Regions from separate parts of the Pseudomonas sp. S2_C11 genome, predicted to be linked through region 2. Evidence: predicted binding sites of a transcription regulator. Region 2 holds the regulator's gene; each other region holds the start of a gene.

Region 1 (3,140 bases), 2.7 Mb from region 2:
GGCGCTGGCGATCACCAGGTTGCGCTCGTGAATCTCGTGCACCGACGCCGTGATCGTCACCAACGCCTCACCTGCCCGCTCTGCGAGAACCAGCGTACTCGCCGCACGAGATGCGCTGGCCTGCATTGACTCCAGCGCCTGGCTCGAACCGCTGCGCATGCCTTGCACCATCTGTTCGATTTCCTGCGTCGATTGCTGGGTGCGATACGCCAGCGCGCGCACCTCATCGGCTACCACCGCAAAGCCGCGACCGCTTTCGCCCGCGCGTGCTGCCTCGATGGCAGCGTTGAGCGCCAGCAGATTGGTCTGCTCAGCGATTGCGCGAATCACGTCCAGAACCTTGCCGATGTCTTGCGATTGATTGGCCAGCGACTGCACCAGCTCGCCGGTGTTTTGCACATCACTGGCCAGGGCATTGATCGCGCTGGCGGTTTCGCTGACGCGCTCCTGGCCCAATTGCGCCGATTGACTGGACTGGCGCGTGGCATCGGACGTCGACACCGCGTTGCGCGCGACCTCCTCCACCGCAGCGGTCATCTCGTTGACCGCAGTGGCAGCTTGTTCGATTTCGTTGTTCTGCTCCTGCAGGCCTTGGGTGCTGTCGACGGTGACGGCGCTCAGTTCGTCAGCGGCGGTGGCCAGTTGTGTGGCTGAGCCGCTGATACCTTGCAGCGTCTCGCGCAGGTTCTGTTGCATCGTTGCCAAGGCCTTGAGCAAGCGGCTGACTTCGTCGTTGCCATGGGTTTCGATCGGCCGCGTGAGATCGCCCTTGGCGACACTTTCTGCGGCATCCACGGCGCTGCTCAGCGGGCGCACGATACTGCGCGTAAGCAACATCGCCAGCGCCACCGTGGCCAGCGCTGCCAGACCAATGAACAGGCTGACGATGGTCCGCGAGGTTTCATAATGCGCGGCGGACTTCTCGCTTTCGGCGGCGACCTGGCGGGCGAACAGATCGGCGAGATCGTTGAGTTGCTTGCCGGAGCCGTCGACCACGGTCTTCATGTCAACCAGCAACAATTTGGTCAACTCGTCACGCTTGCCTTGCTCGGCGAGGGTGAATGACTGGGCGATGCCGGTGCGATAGGCGGCGAAGGTTTTCTTGAACTGGTCATACAGCTGCTGACCTTCGGCAGTGTCGACCAGTTTGTCGTAGGCGGCGATCTTCTCGCTCAGTTCCTTGTCGCGGGTGTCCATCTGGCCGCGATAGGTGGCGATATTGGCCGGATCCTGATCGAGCGCCATGCGCAGGGAGATGGTGCGGATGCGCAGCATCAGTTCGCGGATCTCGTCGCCGCCACGGATGCTCGGCAACCAGCGGTTCTCCACCGCCACCTCGCTGTCGCGAATGCTCGACATCTGCCCCAGCGCAAACACGCCGAGCAAGGCCACCAGCACCGCGATCAGGGCAAATCCCAGGGCAGCCCGGGGAGCAATATTCAACTGACGAAGCAACATGACGAACGCCCTTATTCTTGTAATGGCCAGATCAAGGGGCGAAGCGTTGGCAGTCCCCTCGTGTTAGCGGGCTATCGGCAGGTTGTATGACGACTTGAAGGGATTCAGCTTTCGGCAGGCAAAAAAAATCCCCGTATCTTTCGATACGAGGATTTTCAATATGGTCGGGGTAAGGGGATTCGAACTCCTGACATCCTGCTCCCAAAGCAGGCGCGCTACCGGACTGCGCTATACCCCGGTAAAAAAAAGGCGACCTTTCAAAGATCGCCTTCTTCGATCAGCGCTTTTGGCCTCTGATCTTAAGATTCGATCCCAGCGCAAACTGGTTTCAAAAATGGTGGGTCGTGTGGGATTCGAACCTACGACCAATTGGTTAAAAGCCAACTGCTCTACCAACTGAGCTAACGACCCAAAAATGGTCGGGGTAAGGGGATTCGAACTCCTGACATCCTGCTCCCAAAGCAGGCGCGCTACCGGACTGCGCTATACCCCGGTTTGAAATTGGCTCCGTGACCAGGACTCGAACCTGGGACCCAATGATTAACAGTCATTTGCTCTACCGACTGAGCTATCACGGAACTACATATTTCAATTTACAACGGTGAAGCTTTGTTGCATCTCGCCACCCGTTCGCATCGCTGCGTTCGTGTGTCTGAGGCGCGCTATTCTACAACCTAGAACACCTCTGTCAACCCCCTAAATTGCTTTCAAGTTAATGATTTGCAACTTATTTCAGATTCCAACCCGGTGGGTTGAAACGCTGCCGGTGACTGACTGCGGGGCGCACTTTACAAGCCTTTTCCTTTGAGTTCAACAGCCTGGCGAAAAAAAGGCCTCGCAATGCGAGGCCTTCCCGGTTTCATTGCCGCTGAGGCTTAGCCGAAAACGATTTCGTCGTTCTCGACCTTGCCGGTGGCGGTGTCGCCCGGCATGAAATGACCCGACAGGATCAACTGTGCCAGCGGGTTTTCGATCCAGCGCTGGATCGCCCGTTTCAAAGGACGTGCGCCATACACCGGGTCGTAACCGACGGCGATCAGCTTGTCCATCGCCTCCGGGCTCAGCTCCAGCTTCAGCTCGCGCTCCGCCAGGCGGCTGCGCAGGCGGCCCAACTGGATCTCGGTAATGCCGGCGATCTGATCCCGCGCCAGCGGCTCGAAGATCACCACTTCGTCAACGCGGTTGATGAACTCAGGACGGAAGTGCGAGGTCAGCGCGTCCATCACAGCAGCACGCTGCGCCTCACGATCACCGACCAGTTCCTGGATCTGCATCGACCCGAGGTTGGACGTCATCACGATCACCGTGTTGCGGAAGTCCACCGTACGCCCGTGACTGTCGGTCAGACGGCCATCCTCAAGCACTTGCAGGAGGATGTTGAACACATCCGGGTGCGCCTTCTCGACTTCGTCCATGAGGATCACCGAATACGGCTTGCGACGCACCGCTTCGGTCAGGTAACCGCCCTCTTCATAGCCGACGTAGCCTGGTGGCGCACCGATCAGACGAGCCACGGAATGTTTCTCCATGAACTCGGACATGTCGATCCGCACCATCGCCTCTTCAGTATCGAAAAGGAATTCGGCCAGCGCCTTGCACAGCTCGGTTTTACCGACACCGGTCGGGCCGAGGAACATGAACGAGCCGCTCGGACGATTCGGGTCGGACAGTCCGGCGCGGGA
Region 2 (3,140 bases):
ACCACGCTGGCCAAGCTTGCCGCGCGTTATGTGCTCAAGTACGGCGCGCAGAACGTTGCGCTGGTGAGCATGGACAGCTTCCGCATCGGCGCGCAGGAACAATTGAAAACCCTCGGGCGCATCCTCAACGTGCCGGTAACGCACGTCGATCCGGGTCAGTCGCTGGTGCAGGCATTGGATCCACTGCTACGCAAACGCGTGGTTTTGATCGATACTGCCGGCCTGCAAGCCAGTGATCCGGCGTTGCGCATGCAGCTTGAGAGCCTGGCCGGGCGTGGCATTCGCTCAAAAAATTATCTGGTCCTGGCAACCACCAGCCAGAAACAGGTTCTAACCGCCGCTTATCACAGTTACAAGCGTTGCGGGCTGGCCGGCTGCATCCTGACTAAACTGGATGAAACGGCCAGTCTCGGCGAAGTGTTGAGCCTGGCGATCAGTCATGAATTGCCGGTCGCGTATCTGACCGATGGCCCACGGATTCCGGATGATCTGCATCTGCCGCGCCGTCATCAACTGGTCAGCCGCGCCGTCAGCGTGCAAATGCAGGAAGAACCCAGCGAAGAAGCCATGGCTGACATGTTCGCTGATATCTATCACAGCCCGACCAAGCAGGTTGGCTGAGGTAATCATGAACAGTTTTTGTACCTACATCGATGGTCTGCCACGCATTGTTCCGATCAGGAACGCGCAGCCAGTAATGTGGCCTCCGTCTATGCAAGACAAGGTAAAGAAATAACATGGGCAGCATGCATCCCGTACAGGTGATCGCGGTGACCGGCGGCAAAGGTGGCGTCGGCAAGACTAACGTGTCAGTGAACTTGTCGCTGGCGCTGGCAGAGCTTGGCCGTCGGGTCATGCTGCTGGACGCCGACCTGGGCCTGGCGAACGTCGACGTTCTGCTGGGGCTGACACCCAAGCGCACACTGGCCGACGTTATCGAAGGCCGTTGCGAACTGCGCGACGTGCTGTTGCAAGGCCCGGGCGGGATTCGCATCGTGCCGGCGGCCTCCGGCACGCAGAGCATGGTGCACCTGAGCCCGGCGCAACATGCCGGCCTGATCCAGGCGTTCAGCGACATCGGCGACAATCTCGACGTGCTGGTGATCGACACCGCTGCGGGTATTGGTGACTCGGTAGTCAGTTTCGTTCGTGCCGCGCAAGAGGTGTTGCTGGTGGTCTGCGACGAGCCGACTTCGATCACCGACGCTTACGCGCTGATCAAGTTGCTCAACCGCGACTACGGCATGAACCGCTTCCGCGTGCTGGCCAACATGGCGCAGAGCCCGCAAGAAGGGCGCAACCTGTTCGCCAAGTTGACCAAGGTCACGGATCGCTTCCTCGACGTCGCCCTACAATACGTCGGCGCCGTGCCATACGACGAAAGCGTGCGCAAGGCAGTGCAGAAGCAGCGCGCCGTCTACGAAGCCTTTCCCCGTTCCAAGTGCGCACTGGCCTTCAAAGCCATCGCCCAGAAGGTCGATACCTGGCCGCTGCCCGCCAACCCGCGCGGGCATCTGGAATTTTTCGTCGAGCGTCTCGTGCAGCAAACCGCAGGGCCTGTGATATGACCGCCAGTGGCATGAATCTTTACAAAAAGTCGGCGCGTGACGCGCAATACGAATTGATCGAGCGTTACGCGCCACTGGTCAAGCGCATTGCCTATCACTTGCTGGCGCGCCTGCCGGCCAGCGTGCAGGTCGAAGACCTGATCCAGGCCGGGATGATCGGTTTGCTGGAAGTCTCGACCAAATACGACGCCAGCAAAGGCGCCAGTTTCGAAACGTACGCGGGCATTCGAATCCGCGGCGCGATGCTCGATGAAGTGCGCAAAGGGGATTGGGCACCACGCTCGGTTCACCGTAATACCAGGATGGTCAGCGACGCGATTCGCTCGATTGAAGCTAAAACCGGCCGTGACGCTAAAGATCACGAGGTTGCGGCCGAACTCCAATTGAGTCTCGACGATTACTACGGGATTCTGAATGACACCTTGGGCAGTCGCCTGTTCAGTTTCGACGACCTCTTGCAGGACGGCGAACACGAAGGGCTGCACGAGGATGGCGCCAGTGCTCATATGGAGCCGTCACGCGATCTGGAAGATGAACGCTTTCAGGCGGCGCTGGCGGACGCGATTGCCAATTTGCCGGAGCGTGAGCGACTGGTGTTGGCGCTGTACTACGACGAAGAGCTGAACCTCAAGGAAATCGGTGAAGTCCTTGGCGTCAGTGAATCGCGGGTCAGCCAGTTACACAGCCAGTGCGCGGCCCGTCTGCGGGGGCGTTTGGGGGAGTGGCGAGCGCGCTGAAGGCAGTGTGGGGACACTGCGAAACGAGGCTGGTGCGGTGATAAGCGGCGCCGGTCTCGATCCGTTGTGCTCCAGACAAACTTTAAGTGCTGCGCCGATTGATTGAAGTGGCGCGTCCAGGTGCTGGGCGCGTTTAAGACTGCTTGGAGGTCGAATTGAACAAAGACATGAAAATCCTCATCGTTGATGACTTCTCAACGATGCGGCGGATCATCAAGAACCTGCTGCGCGATCTTGGGTTCACCAACACCGTCGAGGCCGACGATGGCACCACTGCCATTCCGGTGCTCAACAGCGGCAGCATCGACTTTCTGGTAACGGACTGGAACATGCCGGGCATGACCGGTATCGACCTGCTGCGTCACGTGCGCGCCGATGAGAAACTCAAGCACCTCCCGGTGTTGATGGTGACTGCTGAAGCCAAGCGCGAGCAGATCATCGAGGCCGCTCAGGCCGGTGTGAACGGTTACGTAGTCAAACCTTTCACGGCTCAAGCGTTGAAAGACAAAATCGAGAAGATTTTCGAACGCATCGGCTGATGAATGCGCGGGGGAGCTATGGAGCATAACGAATCATCACAGGGCGATTTCGAATCGACCCTGAAAAAACACGCGGTCGAACTGGTCGAGAGCCTTGAAAAAGGCAAGTTCGGCGACGCGGTGCAACTGATCCATGAGCTCAATCAGACCCGTGACCGCGGCCTGTATCAGGAAGTGGGCAAGCTCACACGTGAACTGCACAGTGCGATCGTCAATTTCCAGATCGATCCGCACATGCCGCAGGCCGAGGAAGTGTCGCAAATCACCGACGCCACCGAACGCCTGGGCTATGTGGT
Region 3 (3,140 bases), 1.3 Mb from region 2:
GACAATCCCGTACGCCGCCAACGGCACCCGCGAGATGCCGCTGAGCCACATCGACAGCGAGCCGAACAGCGGCAGCGCGCAGACGACCAGCAACACCACAAGCTTCAATTTCAGATGCTGAACGCGCCCGCCTAAAGGTCGCCCCTCAGGGCGGCTCGTGCGGGAATCGTTCATGCCTTGGCCGCCGACCAGTCCACCCAGCCGAACTGCCAGGTGGCCAGAATGAACAGGCCGAACGCAATCCGGTACCAGGCAAAGGCTGCGTAGCTGTGGCTACCGATGAACTTGAGCAGGCCGCGCACAGCGATCATGGCGAAGATGAACGCCGTGACAAAACCAATGGCGAACACCGGGAAATCCGCCGGCACAAACAGATCGCGGTATTTGTAGCCCGAATACACCGCCGCACCAACCATGGTCGGCATGGCGAGGAAAAACGAGAACTCGGTGGCGGTCTTGCGTGACAGACCGAACAGCAAGCCGCCAATTATCGTCGAGCCGGAACGCGAGGTGCCGGGAATCATCGCCAGGCATTGCGCGAAGCCGATTTTCAACGCGTCGGTCCAGCGAATCTCGTCGACGGTTTCGGCATGCACCTCATGCTGACGCTGTTCGGCCCACAACATGATGATCCCGCCGATGACCAGCGCCGCCGCCACGGTGATCGGGTTGAACAGATATTCGTGGATCAGATCGGCAAAAATTACGCCGAGCACTACGGCCGGCAGGAAGGCGATCAGCAGGTTGGCGGTAAAACGTCGTGCGCTCGGCTGGGTCGGCAGGCCGATCACCACGTCGAGGATCTTGCGCCGAAACTCCCAGACCACCGCGAGGATCGCGCCGAGCTGAATGATGATGTTGAACGCCATGGCCCGCTCGCCGCCGAAGTTCAGCAAGTCGGCGACGATGATCTGGTGTCCGGTGCTCGAAATGGGCAAAAACTCCGTCAGCCCTTCTACAACTCCTAGAATCAGTGCCTGCAAGGCGGTCCAAAGATCCATCAATCCCCCAAAGAGCGATGCACGCGGGCATGCCCCGATAGTATTTTTTCGTTCACTGCGTCCAGCGTAGCCGGTAAAAGCTGTAGCGATTGCGCGCGCACAGGATCCACACGAAACGGTAAAAATTCCGTGAAATATCAAAACCGGATTCAGGTTTTCGCGCGCGGGGCCGAAATCCTAACAGACAAGCCTTAATAGCGCTCCCCGCGTTAGGCGGCTCAAGTCGCGCAATCGCGAGCCCACAGCGGTGGCTGGATGCTGGCGATCGTTTATTACAAGAACAAGAATCCGGAGTGACAGCGTTATGAACAGCTTGCGCAGTGTGTCGATCAGCCGACGCTTGTGGCTCATCTTGATCGTGGCGGTGGTCATGTTGCTGACCTTGGGCGTGCTGATGCTCAAGCAGATCCATGACGACCTCTACCACGCCAAGGCGCAGAAAACCCAGCACGTGGTGCAGACCGCCAGCGGCCTGCTCACCTATTACCAAGGTCTTGAGACCGCTGGCACCCTGACCAGGGACGCGGCGCAAAAGCAGGCGCTGACCGCGATCCGTGGCCTGCGCTACGACCAGAGCGACTACTTCTGGATCAACGACCTCACGCCCGTGATGGTCATGCACCCGACCAACCCCAAACTTGAAGGCCAGAACCTTTCGGCGATCCGCGACCCGGACGGCTTTGCGGTGTTCAACGAAATGGTCGCCATCGCCAAGGCCAAAGGCGCGGGCATGGTCAATTATCGCTGGCCGAAGCCGGGAGCGACTGATCCCGTTGCCAAGACCTCTTATGTGAAGCTGTTTGAGCCGTGGGGCTGGGTGATCGGCTCCGGCGTGTATGTCGACGATGTGCAAGCCGAATTCCAGGGGCAGATGATCAAGGCGTCGGCCATCGGCCTGGCGATTGCGCTGATCATGGCGCTGCTGGTGATTCTGATCGCACGCAGCATCGTCCGTCCGTTGCAGGAAACCGTGAATGCGATGGCCAACATCGCCAGCGGCGAAAGCGACCTGACCCGCAGCCTCGATACCCATGGCAAGGATGAAGTCACCGAACTGGCCCATCATTTCAATGCCTTCACGGCCAAGCTGCGCCGAGTGATTGGTGATCTGCAGGTCTCGGCCAGCGCTTTGGGCCAGTCTTCCAGCGAGCTGGGTAACGATGCCTCGCAGGCGCAGCAGCGCAGCCAGCAGCAGTCGCAGCAGATGGAACTGGTGGCCACAGCGATCAACGAAGTCACCTACGGCGTGCAGGACGTGGCGAAAAACGCCGAACACGCCGCCGCAGAAATGCGCGATGCCGAAGCGCAGGCGCAACAGGGGCAGATCAATATTGACGGCAGCCTGCAACAGATCGACAAGCTCTCGGGCACGATTGATCAAGCGGTGGAAGTGATCCGCACCCTGGCGGCGGAGAGTACGCAGATTGGCAGCGTGCTGGAGGTGATTCGTTCGATTGCCGAACAGACCAACCTGCTGGCCTTGAACGCGGCGATTGAAGCGGCGCGCGCGGGAGAACAGGGTCGCGGGTTCGCCGTAGTCGCCGATGAGGTGCGCTTGCTGGCCCAGCGTACGCAGAAATCGACGGCGGAGATTCAGTCGATGATCGAGCGTTTGCAGAATCATTCGGAGGCTGCGGTGAAGGTGATCGGCGACAGCAGCAAGGCCTCGCAACTGACCATTGAACAGGCGGGACTGGCCGGAGCGAGCCTTAATGCGATTGGCCAGGCGTTACGTAATCTCAACGGTCTCAATGCGTCGATTGCCAGCGCTACGCTGCAACAGGCGCAGGTGGTTGAGGACATCAACCAGAACGTCACCCAGGCGGCCGGGCTTTCCCATAGCACCGCGTTGGCGGCTGAGCAGTCCAGTGCAGCCAGCCTGCGGCTTGGGCAACTGAGCGAACAGCTCAACGGGTTGCTGCGCCAGTTCCGGGTCTGACCGGTCACCGAGGTGAGCCCCCCCTCACCCCAGCCCTCTCCCCGAGGAGAGGGAGCAGATCACTGCGCTTTTCATGATCTGCGTTCGACGCGTTATTCCAGGTCGGCGTACCTCGACCAAACAACGCGATCAGTTCCCTCTCCCCTCCGGGAGAGGTCTCTACAGTGAGGGGCTTTTGATCGCAGATCACTGGGCTTTTC
Region 4 (3,140 bases), 2.2 Mb from region 2:
TAGCCCTCTCCCTGAGGGAGAGGGAACCGACCGAGGTGTCCCACCTACTGCATCGACCTGAAAAACCGCGTCGATTATGGGTTCAAAGCAGGACTTTCAGGTCGGCGTAATCCCGCAATATTCCCCAATCGGTTCCCTCTCCCTCTGGGAGAGGGCTAGGGTGAGGGGCTTTTCAGGCCATCAGATACGGAACTGCCCGACCAGCTTGCCCAACCGCTGCCCGAGCTCCGCCAGACTGCGCGACGTTTGCGCGCCCAGTTGCGTTTCATCGGCGACGCTGTCCACCGCCACCGCAATCTGATGCACGCTGCGGTTGATCTCTTCGGCCACCGCCGTCTGCTCTTCCGCTGCGCTGGCGATCTGCGCGTTCATCGAGTTGATCGTCGCGATCAACTGCGCCATCGCGTCCAGCGATGCACCGGCCTGATTGGCTTGCTGCGAAGTGCCGTCGCCGGCCTCGCTGGAACGGCGCATCGCTTCGACCGCCTGCTGCGTGCCGGCCTGCAAGCGGTCGATCATGCCCTGGATTTCCTGAGTGCTGATCTGCGTGCGGCTGGCCAGTGCGCGTACTTCGTCCGCAACCACCGCAAAGCCACGACCGGCCTCACCGGCGCGCGCCGCTTCGATCGCGGCGTTGAGCGCCAGCAAGTTGGTCTGCTCGGCAATCGAACGAATCACCCCAAGCACGCCGACAATCGAACTGACGTCCTGCTGCAGGCTGTCCAGCGACACGCCGCTGTTGCGGATGTCGTCGACCAATGCATGAATCTGCTTGATGCTGCCTGCGACCACGCGCTTGGCGCTCTGGCCTTCTTCGTCGGTCTGCTGAGCGGCGACGGCGGCGTTCTGTGCGCTCTTGGCGACTTCCTGGGCGGCGGCGGACATTTCGTTGATCGCCGTGGCGACCTGATCGGTTTCGTGGCGCTGACGCTCCATGGCCTGATCGGAACGCTGCGCCTGTTCCGAGACCTGGGTGACCAGACCGGTCAGTTGCGTGGTCATCTCGGTGATCTGCCGCACCAGGCCGTGGATCTTGTCGACGAAACGATTGAACGAGCCGGCCAGTTCGCCGAGTTCGTCCTGGCTGGTGATGTTCAGGCGTCGGGTCAGGTCGCCCTCGCCCGCCGCGATATCATCGAGGTTGGCTTTCATCAGGGTCAGCGGGCGCAGAATGGTGTTGGCCAGCAGCATGCCCGCCGCCGCGATCACCAACAGCACCAGCACCGCAACGCCGACAATGCTCAGCACCACGCCTTGCACGCGCTCCTGCACTTGCGCCTCGACCTGCGCCACTTGCGCTTCGATGCCGTCGAGGTTGACCGAAGTACCGACCGCCATGTCCCACTTCGGCAGGTATTCGGTGTAGCCGAGTTTCGGCACCAGCACCTTGGCGTTACCCGGCAGCGGTGAGCTGTATTGCAAATAGTGGGTGCCGTCCTTGGCCACTTTGACCAGGCCGAGGTTGACGTAGACGCCGTTCGGATCGCGGTTGTCCTTGAAGCTTTTGCCCACGCCATCGGGGTCGTTGGCCTTGAACAGGCGCACGGTTTCGGAGTCGTAGCCGAAGAAGTAGCCGTCCTTGCCGTAGCGGATGCCCGAGAGCAACTTGATCGCCTGCGCCCGCGCCGCGTCGTCGCCCGGTGCGGCGGCGTCGTACAGCGGTTTGATCGTGGTCATGGCCACGGCGACGTAACTTTGCAGGGTGGCCTTGGCGTCGCCGAGCAGCCGCTCGCGGGTCTGTTCGACCTCCTTGCGCGCCTGTTCCTGGAGGATGAACAGCGTGGTCACGCTGATGACCAGCGCAAAGAGCAGCACCGGCAGAACGGCAAGGGACAGGACTTTAGCCTTGAGACTCAGGCGCATCGGGGGACTCACTCTTTTGATTTTGTTGGCGTGGTTAAAGGCTTTAACGGCACGCCGGGGCAAAAGTTGAGTCTTGAAACATCGCCGCCCCCCCTGTGGGAGCGAGCCTGCTCGCGAAAGCGTTGGCTCAGCAACCTGTGTGTCGACTGACACGACGCCTTCGCGAGCAGGCTCGCTCCCACATGGGGCAATTGTGGATTTTTTAGAGAACCATCGCCGCGATCCAGCCAAACACCAGCAGCGGCAGGTTGTAGTGCAGGAAGGTCGGCACGACGGTGTCCCAGATGTGGTGATGCTGGCCGTCGATGTTCAGGCCCGAGGTCGGGCCGAGGGTCGAGTCCGAGGCCGGCGAACCGGCATCGCCCAGCGCACCGGCAGTGCCAACGATGCAGACGATGGCGATCGGGCTGAAGCCCAGTTGCACGCACAACGGCACGAAGATCGCTGCGAGAATCGGCACGGTGGAAAACGACGAACCGATGCCCATGGTCACCAGCAAGCCCACCAGCAGCATCAACAAAGCCCCGACGCCTTTGCTGTGATTGATCCAGGCCGCCGACGATTCGACCAGCGTCTGCACCTGCCCGGTGGCCTTCATCACTTCGGCAAAGCCTGAGGCGGCGATCATGATGAAGCCGATCATCGCCATCATCTTCATGCCTTCGGTGAACAGGTCATCGGTCTCGCGCCATTTGACGATGCCCGACACCGAGAAAATCAGGAACCCGACCAGAGCGCCGATAATCATCGAGTCCAACAGCAACTGCACGACAAACGCCGAAGCGATGGCCACACCGGCAATCATCAGGCTCAGCGGGTTGTATTGCACCGCCGTCTGCTCGACCTGTTCGATCTTCGCCAGGTCATAAACGCGCTTCTTGCGGTAGCTCATAAACGCCATCGCCAGCCCGAAAACCATGCCCAGCGCCGGAATGCCCATGGCGTGGGTGACATTGATGCCGCTGATGTCGACGCCGCTGCGGGCGACGTTAGCCAGCAGGATTTCGTTGAGGAAGATGTTGCCGAAACCCACCGGCAGAAACATGTACGGGGTGATCAGGCCAAAGGTCATGACGCAGGCGATCAGACGGCGATCGAGTTGCAGCTTGGTCAATACATATAGAAGTGGCGGCACCAGCAGCGGAATGAACGCGATATGGATCGGCAGGATGTTCTGCGAGGCAATCGCCACCACCCACAGCAGGCCGATCAGCAGCCATTTGACGTTACCGCCGCCGGTTGCGTGCTGCCGATCCACCATGGCCAGGGCCTTGTCG

What was found. The regulator FliA, encoded in region 2, starts transcription of late flagellar genes. The targets are predictions, from matches to a motif close to CTAAAGTTTNNNNNNNNNNNGCCGNTAA.
Region 1: AB4N48_RS01900 (methyl-accepting chemotaxis protein) is a predicted target of FliA. The motif match lies at 1,530-1,557, and genes of this name have one in related genera.
Region 3: AB4N48_RS10940 (methyl-accepting chemotaxis protein) is a predicted target of FliA. The motif match lies at 1,150-1,177, and genes of this name have one in related genera.
Region 4: AB4N48_RS07010 (methyl-accepting chemotaxis protein) is a predicted target of FliA. The motif match lies at 1,907-1,934, and genes of this name have one in related genera.

What each region holds. Positions count from the first base shown of each region.
Region 1 covers NZ_CP162765.1:395,698-398,837, reverse strand. Annotated here, with positions in the region: gene AB4N48_RS01900 (methyl-accepting chemotaxis protein) at 1-1,458, opposite strand, end outside; tRNA gene AB4N48_RS01895 (tRNA-Pro) at 1,620-1,696, opposite strand; tRNA gene AB4N48_RS01890 (tRNA-Lys) at 1,794-1,869, opposite strand; tRNA gene AB4N48_RS01885 (tRNA-Pro) at 1,875-1,951, opposite strand; tRNA gene AB4N48_RS01880 (tRNA-Asn) at 1,961-2,036, opposite strand; gene clpB (ATP-dependent chaperone ClpB) at 2,334-3,140, opposite strand, start outside.
Region 2 covers NZ_CP162765.1:3,693,628-3,696,767, reverse strand. Annotated here, with positions in the region: gene flhF (flagellar biosynthesis protein FlhF) at 1-621, shown strand, start outside; gene fleN (flagellar synthesis regulator FleN) at 738-1,568, shown strand; gene fliA (RNA polymerase sigma factor FliA) at 1,565-2,305, shown strand; gene AB4N48_RS16695 (chemotaxis response regulator CheY) at 2,473-2,844, shown strand; gene AB4N48_RS16690 (protein phosphatase CheZ) at 2,863-3,140, shown strand, end outside.
Region 3 covers NZ_CP162765.1:2,413,156-2,416,295, forward strand. Annotated here, with positions in the region: gene AB4N48_RS10930 (DUF1294 domain-containing protein) at 1-174, opposite strand, end outside; gene AB4N48_RS10935 (undecaprenyl-diphosphate phosphatase) at 171-1,001, opposite strand; gene AB4N48_RS10940 (methyl-accepting chemotaxis protein) at 1,306-2,940, shown strand.
Region 4 covers NZ_CP162765.1:1,517,360-1,520,499, reverse strand. Annotated here, with positions in the region: gene AB4N48_RS07010 (methyl-accepting chemotaxis protein) at 181-1,863, opposite strand; gene AB4N48_RS07005 (Na+/H+ antiporter family protein) at 2,066-3,140, opposite strand, start outside.